2 regions of the Psychrobacillus sp. FSL K6-1464 genome follow, and region 2 is predicted to be linked to the other one. Evidence: riboswitches for the same ligand, from Rfam matches in the RefSeq annotation. Region 2 holds a riboswitch; the other holds the start of a gene.

Region 1 (4,506 bases), 370 kb from region 2:
AAACGCCTCGCGATAATCCTCTATAATTTCATATGTAAAGCCTTCTGCAATTATCATTCAATCACCATCCATTAACTATTTGGAGTAGCTAGAAGTTGTTCACCTTGCAGTTGTCTTTGCTTAGCCGCAGCGTTTACCTGTTCATCTGCATGGTAGCTACTTCTAACTAGTGGACCAGCTTCACAATGGGAGAATCCTTTGCTCATCGCAATTTTTCGTAATTCTCCAAATTCTGCTGGGGAGTAATATTTTAGTACCGGTAAATGTTTTTTCGAAGGTTGCAAGTATTGACCAATCGTCATGATATCTACATTGTTCGCACGAAGGTCGTCCATTACTTCCAGAATCTCTTCATGAGTTTCCCCTAAACCTAACATTAGTGATGATTTCGTTGGAATACTCGGTTGCATTTCTTTTGCACGACGCAATAATTCGAGTGAACGATCGTATTTAGCTCTCGCTCTAACTCTTGGAGTGAGTCGACGAACCGTTTCAATATTGTGATTTAGAATATCCGGTTTTGCATCCATAATATTACGGATATTTTGTTCAATACCGCCCATATCAGAAGGTAAAACTTCTATTGATGTAAAAGGATTTTTCCGTCGAATCGCACGAATGGTTTCAGCAAAAACTTCAGATCCACCATCTTTTAAATCATCTCGAGCAACTGCTGTTACGACAGCATGTTTTAAATTCATAACTACAACCGAATCTGCAACTCTTTCTGGTTCTGCCAAATCTAACTCATTAGGTAAGCCAGTTTTTACAGCACAAAAACGGCAAGCACGTGTGCAAATAGCTCCTAAAATCATAAATGTAGCTGTTCTACGTGAACCCCAGCACTCATGTATATTTGGACATTTTGCTTCCTCACATACTGTATTTAAATTATTTTCACGCATCAGCTTTTTAAGACCCTTGTATTCATCATTCGTATTTAACTTAATTTTTAGCCATTCTGGTTTTCTTTGGTACTCTGTTTTCGTTGGTTTACACGATGTCATTTCATCCCGACCCCATTCTAAATAAACTAACTACACTGTTGTCAATGTAACATATTATTTAATTGCAAACAACCATACAAATACCAAAGACAACCAATTTTAAAACAACTAAGCTACCCTCTTACTCTTAAAATTCCAAATCGTGAAAAATAGGATAAGGATGACCACTACTGTTATAAAGCCAAACATAACAGAACCTGTAAGACCTAATACTAAATAGCCAATTGCAGCAATGACTGCACTAATAATGGCATATGGTAACTGAGTCATTACGTGATCGATTACATTAACTCCTGCACCAGTCGCTGACATAATTGTAGTGTCTGAAATAGGCGAACAATGGTCTCCAAAAACAGCTCCCGCTAAAACGGCCGCTAAAACAGGGAGTAATAACTCTGGCTCTACTACCATGATGATACTTGCACCAATTGGTAATAGTATCCCAAATGATCCCCACGAAGATCCAGTTGCGAAAGCCATAAAAGCTGTTAAAACAAACAGTAAGACTGGAATAACCCCTGCCGGAATATTATTATCTGTAACGAGATGAGCTAAATACTCACCAGTTCCTAAAGCTGTTATTAAAAATGAAAGGGACCAAGCAAATATTAAAATGCAAATAGCAGGTAACATTGAATTTATACCAGAAATAATTCCTTTCCCCAGTAAGCCCAAATTAGCATCTTTGTTTTTCTTGAATTGACGCGTATACAATAGTACAGCTAAAATACTCGATACCATCCCACCTATAAATAGAGAGAGCGGAACATCTGTATTTTCAAAAATAACAAATATGTCCATTACTTTTCCTGAAGCCTGATAGCCTGTCCAAAACATTGCAAAAAGAGTTACTACTATTAATGATACAATCGGAAGGATTAGATCCTTTACTTTACCAAAATTATTTTCCGGGAAATTACCTTGTAAATCACCTGGATTTGATTTATTTGGATCAAAAAGGACACCAGTTTCTCTTGCAAGTGTTTCATGTTTTTTCATCTCACCTAAATCATTGTCTGTCCATGCTGTAAAAAATACCATTGCAAGCGCAGCAATGACATAGAAATTCATCGGTGCCATTAACATAAACGCTTGCAGTGGAGTGTAGTCTGTTACGGCATGAGTAGCAAAGATAACACCTAGCTGACTTATTAGAAATGCACCCCAGCTAGAAACGGGAGAAACTACACAAACAGGTGCAGATGTAGAATCGATAAAATAAGCTAGCTTTGCACGAGAAACACGATGAGTGTCAGTAATTGGACGAGCAATCTGTCCTACAGCAAGTGCATTAAAATAATCGTCTACGAAAATAATAATACCTAAAAAAGCTGTAAGGAGTTTAGATCCGCGATTTGTTTTAATACGTTTAACTGCCCATGCAGCAAATGCAGTACTTCCTCCTGACAGACTAACAATCGCAGTAACCACCCCAAGCAACAATATAAACAATAATATATAAATATTATACATATTCAATCCATTATCCCAAAATGACGTGATAAAGGAATCCCAAAGAATGATCAATGAATCAATCGGCGAAAAGCTTTCTACTAACAAAGCCGCTGAAACAATCCCGACTCCTAGTGATAGTAAAACTCTTTTCGTAACAAGTACCATTACAATCGCTAGTAATGGGGGTAAAATTGAAAAAATCGTATTTTCCATCATAATTTCCTCCTAATAATGAAATGCATAAGCGCCTATGTAAGCCCCGACTAGCGTTGGAAGCCTGACTGTAAAGGCGTACTTTGCCTTAACCGTCAGACTGAAACGACTCGAGGGGCTAGGCGCTGAAGCTAGACAGTATGAAATGCGTATGCGCCTACTCCAATGTAGGCAGTCTAAATTCGCGACATCCTATCGCAACGACTGCATGATCTACATCTTATATACCCCAAGACTCGATGAGTTATGAGCTGACGACACTAATGAAGATGAATGAACAAGTGCATTATGCCTTAGAATATAAAAAAGCCAACCTAATATAAATATAGGTTGGCTTTTAGATAAAATTTCAAGCGAAAATTTTATACTTTGTAGCTCTCCATTTATACATATGTATAAATGACAGTGTTATTTTTGTTCAAAATAACCCCAACTAGATTTGACTTGACGGTCAACATCTAATTTCGGCATAACTTCCTTTCGTTTACAATCACAGTTGTCATTCTCCTGTAAACTACTCTTTTGTTATGCGGCCTCTACCTATTCTTATTCATTTCCACTAGTATAGCAGTAAAAACAATATTCTTAAGGATTTTTATTTTTCAGGTAATGGCAATGGTACTTCAATTGATGGAGCAGCGTCCCCGTCTCCTCCTGTGTAAATGTAAGGAACCTGGCCTTGCACGATTCCCATTGCCACAGGTATACTCTGTTCCACCGTACTCATCTTACTTGCCAGAGGAACTATTATTTGTACATTTACCGTAATGTGGATATTAACCTCCACATAAGCATTGTTTATTCCAAACTTAGTAATAGAAGGAACTACATTCGATTGAACATTTCCGATAACGTGAAAGCGTATAGGAATTTTAGGGCCTAAGTTACCTATGATGGGGATATTCGTCGCTTGCCCAATCGGAACGAAGAATACAACTCCCCCCTGATCCTCCATCGTTTGTTTATCGTACTCGATGTCATCTAAATACGGTAGGCTAGAAAAGTTCCCCTGCTCAGCCTGCTCCAAATGAGACTGAACTAACTGATTTGTATCAGATAGTATACGATTTATAATTTCTGTATTAAATCGAGTTGTTACCATTGTAGTACTGTCTGATGGCACCTCTTCGATTATGTCATTTACATCGAGCGTATTTGAAATTCTTGAGTTAATTGCTTTATTTATTACCATGGATGCTATTTTTGTTGTTTGTACTTCTGCATATTCCAAATAGGTAGCTGTCAATTGTTTATTAATATAATAGATGAGGCCTCCCACTGACAACATAAAACAAACTAAAAAAATGGCTAATTTCCGCTGATTAGTAAAGAAAGTCAATCGTTTTTTCTTCTTTCTATAGAACAAAAACAATCCCCCTAATTACTACTTATGTAAGAAAGAGGATTTTCATGACTCATATTCACTTTTTTCAAGCTGTCCATACCATTTCACAATATCTCGAATCATTTCTGGCATAAAATACTGTTTGGGAGCAAATTTTAAAGACGGATAAAAGTAACCAAATGTAAACATATCTAAAGTTGCCAATGTATATACTTTTTCTAGTTCAATAGGAGATTCATTTACTAGAACTATACCACTTTCTAACTCTATTAGCTGTTCATATAATATGACCCCAAGGTATTTACCTCTGAACCCTAACCCTTTTACTTCAAGCGTTGGCCATTTTTCATTTTTCCCTGTTCGGATAACTTCTAGTAGTTCTGCACCGGTTAATGTAATAACACAAGGATTTATCGGATGAGGCAAACATTGATGTAGATCTCTTGCAGTAATCGGCCCCTGTTGAAGATCCTTTAAGAATATCCC
Region 2 (4,506 bases):
CCAATAATTTGTTGGATACAAGATACTCATATAATAAGGATGTGGCAGAAGTTAATTTGCCTTCCTGATCTTCCACTAATATATATCCCCATTCATAATCATTAAAGTGCAACGCTGATTTATGATGATCGATTAGTTGTACCTTCCCATTTGCATTGTAAAAATCATTTAATCTTTTTTCATTATCCCCGTTCGGCGTCAAATCCGTTACGAATAAAAATGTATCAGGTTCATCATTTTCTAAAAAATATTCAATCTCCCGATTAAGAGATGAAATCGAATTATAGCGCACCTTTACATTCTCACCAAATGCTAGCTTTGCTAAAATACCACATCCGACACCATCTAAATCATTATGGGACAATAATTTATACATTCTCTTCACCTCTTATATAGTATGGTTTTTACATACGAAACTTATTAATAAACTAATTTAAAAGTTATTTGGGTCAATTTCAAATTACTTATATCAATATAAAATTGGACTCCGTTGATTGTAGCGCAAGGTGGCGACTCCAGTGACGAGGAGTGAAGCCATATCCGCGGAAAGCGTGCACCTGGAGTGAAGATCAACTTTGACGGATTTTACTACTTAATATTTATTTTACAGGTAAACTGTTGCAATAGTATTAAAAGTCATGTATTATTTTAATAATTAAATATTCTCTTATTTCAATTATATTTGAAGTAAGGATAGAGGCGCAAAAACCATTAGTACACAATTAGAGGATAATGAGATCCTAGGACATTTGTGGAAAGGGGAATTTGCCGAAGTCGATAGAATCTCATTTTTCTTGAAGCTGGTTCAGCTGTTGAATAAACACTGAATTGTCATATAGGAGACTATATGGAGGGCTATCTTACGCACAGAAATATTACTCTATTTCTACTGCAACAACGAGCCCTCGTTGTTGCTTTTTCGCGTTTACTTAACTTGACTACCAAACAAATCTCAAGTTAAGCCTCCGGTGGATGTCACAGACTTTGGGGTTAATTGCGCTAGCGCAATTCAAAATCTGGACGCAATTACACCGAAGTGTAATTGATGAAGCCCTTCTCCCTGAATTTTTAATAATAAATTATAGGATGTGGAGAAGTTATGAATTTCGGACAAATATTAACGGCTATGGTTACTCCTTTTGATCATAATGAGGATATAGATTTTCCAGCTACAAGAAACTTAATAAATTACTTAATCTCCAATGGAACACAAGGTTTGGTTGTGTCTGGAACAACCGGAGAGTCTCCGACGTTAACTGATGAAGAAAAAGTACAGCTGTTTAAATTTACAGTTGAAGTTGTGAATGGTAGAGTGCCAGTTATTGCTGGAACCGGCTCATATAGCACAAAAGCTTCTATCAATTTAACAAAACAGGCTACTGATGCTGGTGTCGATGGTATTATGCTTGTTGTTCCTTATTATAACAAACCATCTCAAGAAGGCTTGTACCAACACTTCCAAACAATTGCTGCAACAACATCATTGCCGATTATGCTATACAATATTCCAGGTCGAAGCGTGGTCAACATGTCATTAGATACTGTCATCCGACTTTCTGAGATTCCGAATATCGTTGCTATCAAAGAAGCGGGCGGCAATTTGGACACTATGTCTGAGATTATTAGTAATACTCGTGAGGACTTTTCGCTGTATAGTGGTGATGACGGTTTAACAATTCCGGTACTATCAATTGGTGGAACGGGTGTTATTTCTGTAGCCTCGCATATTATAGGAAATGAAATGCAAGCAATGATCGCAAAGTTCAATAATGGCCATGTAAGAGAAGCTGCAATGGATCATCGCAGACTATTGCCTGTCATGAAAGCATTATTTGCAGCTCCAAATCCTACACCTGTTAAAACAGCATTGAATTTAAAAGGTGTTCCAGTGGGTGGAGTTCGCCTACCTATGGTTCCTTTAAATGCTGAGGAGCATACTACTTTAAAGGAAGTATTAACTACACTACCAGAAGGCGTAAAGTCTTAAAAAGAGCGAATTCCAACTACTGGAATTCGCTCTTTTACCTTTAATTCGTGGTCATGAAAGATCATATACTCGCGGTCGATGGGTGAATACTCGCTATCGACCAATGCTTACTCGCGGAGAAGAATGGAATACTCGCGCTCCCTCTCTGATTACTCGCGGACTGCCATGATTTACTGCCGCAACAGGATATATTTCCACTTCTAATCATCCTTTCAGGATGTTGAGGAATGAAATGAATTGCACCATTTCTTATGACTAAACTAAAAAGAGCGAATTCCAACTGCTGGAATTCGCTCTTTTTTTAATTTAACTTCTATATTTAACCGCTAAGCCTTTAAGGAATTTGCGCGCAAAATTGTCTCCGCATTCTTTATAATTACGATGACCTGGTTTTCGTAAAATAGCTCCAAGCTCACCTTTTGAAACTACAATACCACCATCATGCAACACATCTAGCATATCTTCTGTTGTTAATTGTAGAGCTACTTTAAGCTTTTTCAACAGCATATTATTCACGTGATCCTTCTGCTGTACAACTGGCTCCGTATCTGCTGGCTGTTCCGGTTTTGGATCCTGCTTGCCTCTTTTATGTGTGATTAATCCATTCAAAAACGATTCTAACATTTTATTATTACACTTGATGTGGTTTTCATCCTCTACTACTTCTTCCTCTTCACTTTCCTCTTTTGCTTTGGTAAGAATTTTGAGAACTTCCTCTTTAGTTACTTCCACACCACCAAGTTTAAATACCTCTACCATATCCTTATTCTTTATATCAAGGGCATATCTCAATCTGATTAATATATCATTATTCTCCATTTATAAACCTCCCAATGTCCGCATAAGTAGATATCATACGGAACTAATCATTACTAGAATAGCACAATGTGAGCTAGTATAAAAAAAACTGGAAGAGAAATTTTTCATTTTCTCCACCAGTTTGATTTCATTTGCCTATGAATTGAAATCATATATTTGACCTTTTATCAAATAAGCTGTGCTTTCAGCGATATTCGTAATATGGTCTGCTGTTCTCTCTAAAAAGCGATTAACAAATAATAATTGTACAAGCTGACTTGTTTCTTCTGGATGTTCACTTAGATAAGCAGTAAGTTTTTTATATGTCTCTCTACTATATTGATCTACATTGTCCTCTAAATCTCCCACTTCTTTAGCAAGCAGGATATTTTCCTCTAAGAATGATTGTAATGCTTTTCGAAGCATTTCGATCGATATATCTTTCATCTTTTCTAGATGGGTAATATCTAGTAAAGATTCAGGATTGCCAATTTTAATCGTTGCTTTTGCTATATTTACAGCAAAATCTGCGACCCGTTCAATTTCAGATGAAATTTTAAGGACACCAATTATTTCACGTAAATCTCTGGAAACAGGTGATTCTTTTGCTATCATCCATATGGAGAACTGATTTACTTCTATTTCAAGATTATCAATCGCTGTATCTCCTTCAATTACTTTTAGAGCAATCTCCACATCCTGTGTTTTTAACGCCTTAAAAGATTTTTCTAGAGCGACAACTGAGAGTTCACCCATTTCGATAATCTTACTCTTTAGTTCTTCTAAATTATTTTCAAAGTTTACACGAATACCCATTGGTAACCTCCTATTATCCAAATCGACCTGTAACATAGTCTTCTGTTCTCTGATCCTGCGGGGTGGAGAAAATATTATCTGTATCATCGTATTCTACTACTTCTCCATTTAAGAAAAATGCGGTTTTATCGGAGATTCGAGCAGCCTGTTGCATGTTATGTGTCACAATAACAATTGTATAATCTTCTTTCATATTGGTGATTAGTTCTTCTATTTTTAGAGTAGAAATCGGGTCTAATGCGGAAGTAGGCTCGTCCATTAAAATAATATCAGGTTTCATCGCTATTGCACGAGCAATACATACACGTTGTTGCTGACCGCCTGACAATCCTAGGGCCGATGTTTTAAGACGATCTTTTACTTCATCCCAAATTGCTGCACTACGTAAACTTTCTTCTACAATTATATTTAATTCTTTTTTGTTTTTAATACCTTGCATTTTTGGTCCGTAAGCCACGTTGTCATAAATACTCATAGGAAATAGATTTGGTTTTTGAAATACCATTCCTACCTTCGTTCTGAGTTTGATAACATCATTAGATTTATAAATATCTTCATGATCAATGACAATTTCTCCTGTAATTTTCACACCATCGATTAAATCATTCATACGATTTAGTGTGCGTAAAAAAGTAGATTTCCCACAGCCAGATGGACCGATTAAAGCTGTAACCTCTTTTTCCTGAATAGCAAGATCGACTCCGAATAATGCTTGTTTCTCGCCATAAAATAAATTTAAATCTCTTACATTGATTATAGTTGCTTCTTTACTTTGCTCCATATGCTAAAATACCTTCCCTACGTAATTTATTTGGTCATTAACTCTGCATGTTCAATTACTGTGGACTTAACATACTCTTATTTATTTGTAGCTCTGTTAAATTTTTTCGAAATATATGTTGCCG

What was found. Region 2 has a riboswitch for lysine ahead of dapA (4-hydroxy-tetrahydrodipicolinate synthase). Riboswitches for the same ligand answer to the same signal wherever they lie in the genome.
Region 1: it holds a riboswitch for lysine, as region 2 does, so the genes downstream of both, MKX39_RS13225 (Na+/H+ antiporter NhaC family protein) here and dapA (4-hydroxy-tetrahydrodipicolinate synthase) in region 2, are expected to answer to the same signal.

Annotation. Positions count from the first base shown of each region.
Region 1 is NZ_JBBOOP010000001.1:2,603,684-2,608,189, forward strand. It holds gene MKX39_RS13215 (YutD family protein) at 1-57, opposite strand, end outside; gene lipA (lipoyl synthase) at 72-1,007, opposite strand; gene MKX39_RS13225 (Na+/H+ antiporter NhaC family protein) at 1,116-2,675, opposite strand; lysine riboswitch at 3,040-3,222, opposite strand; gene yunB (sporulation protein YunB) at 3,271-4,041, opposite strand; gene MKX39_RS13235 (bifunctional metallophosphatase/5'-nucleotidase) at 4,084-4,506, opposite strand, start outside.
Region 2 is NZ_JBBOOP010000001.1:2,978,299-2,982,804, forward strand. It holds gene MKX39_RS15180 (DHH family phosphoesterase) at 1-376, opposite strand, end outside; lysine riboswitch at 687-866, shown strand; gene dapA (4-hydroxy-tetrahydrodipicolinate synthase) at 1,100-1,987, shown strand; gene MKX39_RS15190 (YehS family protein) at 2,294-2,806, opposite strand; gene phoU (phosphate signaling complex protein PhoU) at 2,942-3,601, opposite strand; gene pstB (phosphate ABC transporter ATP-binding protein PstB) at 3,615-4,382, opposite strand; gene pstA (phosphate ABC transporter permease PstA) at 4,460-4,506, opposite strand, start outside.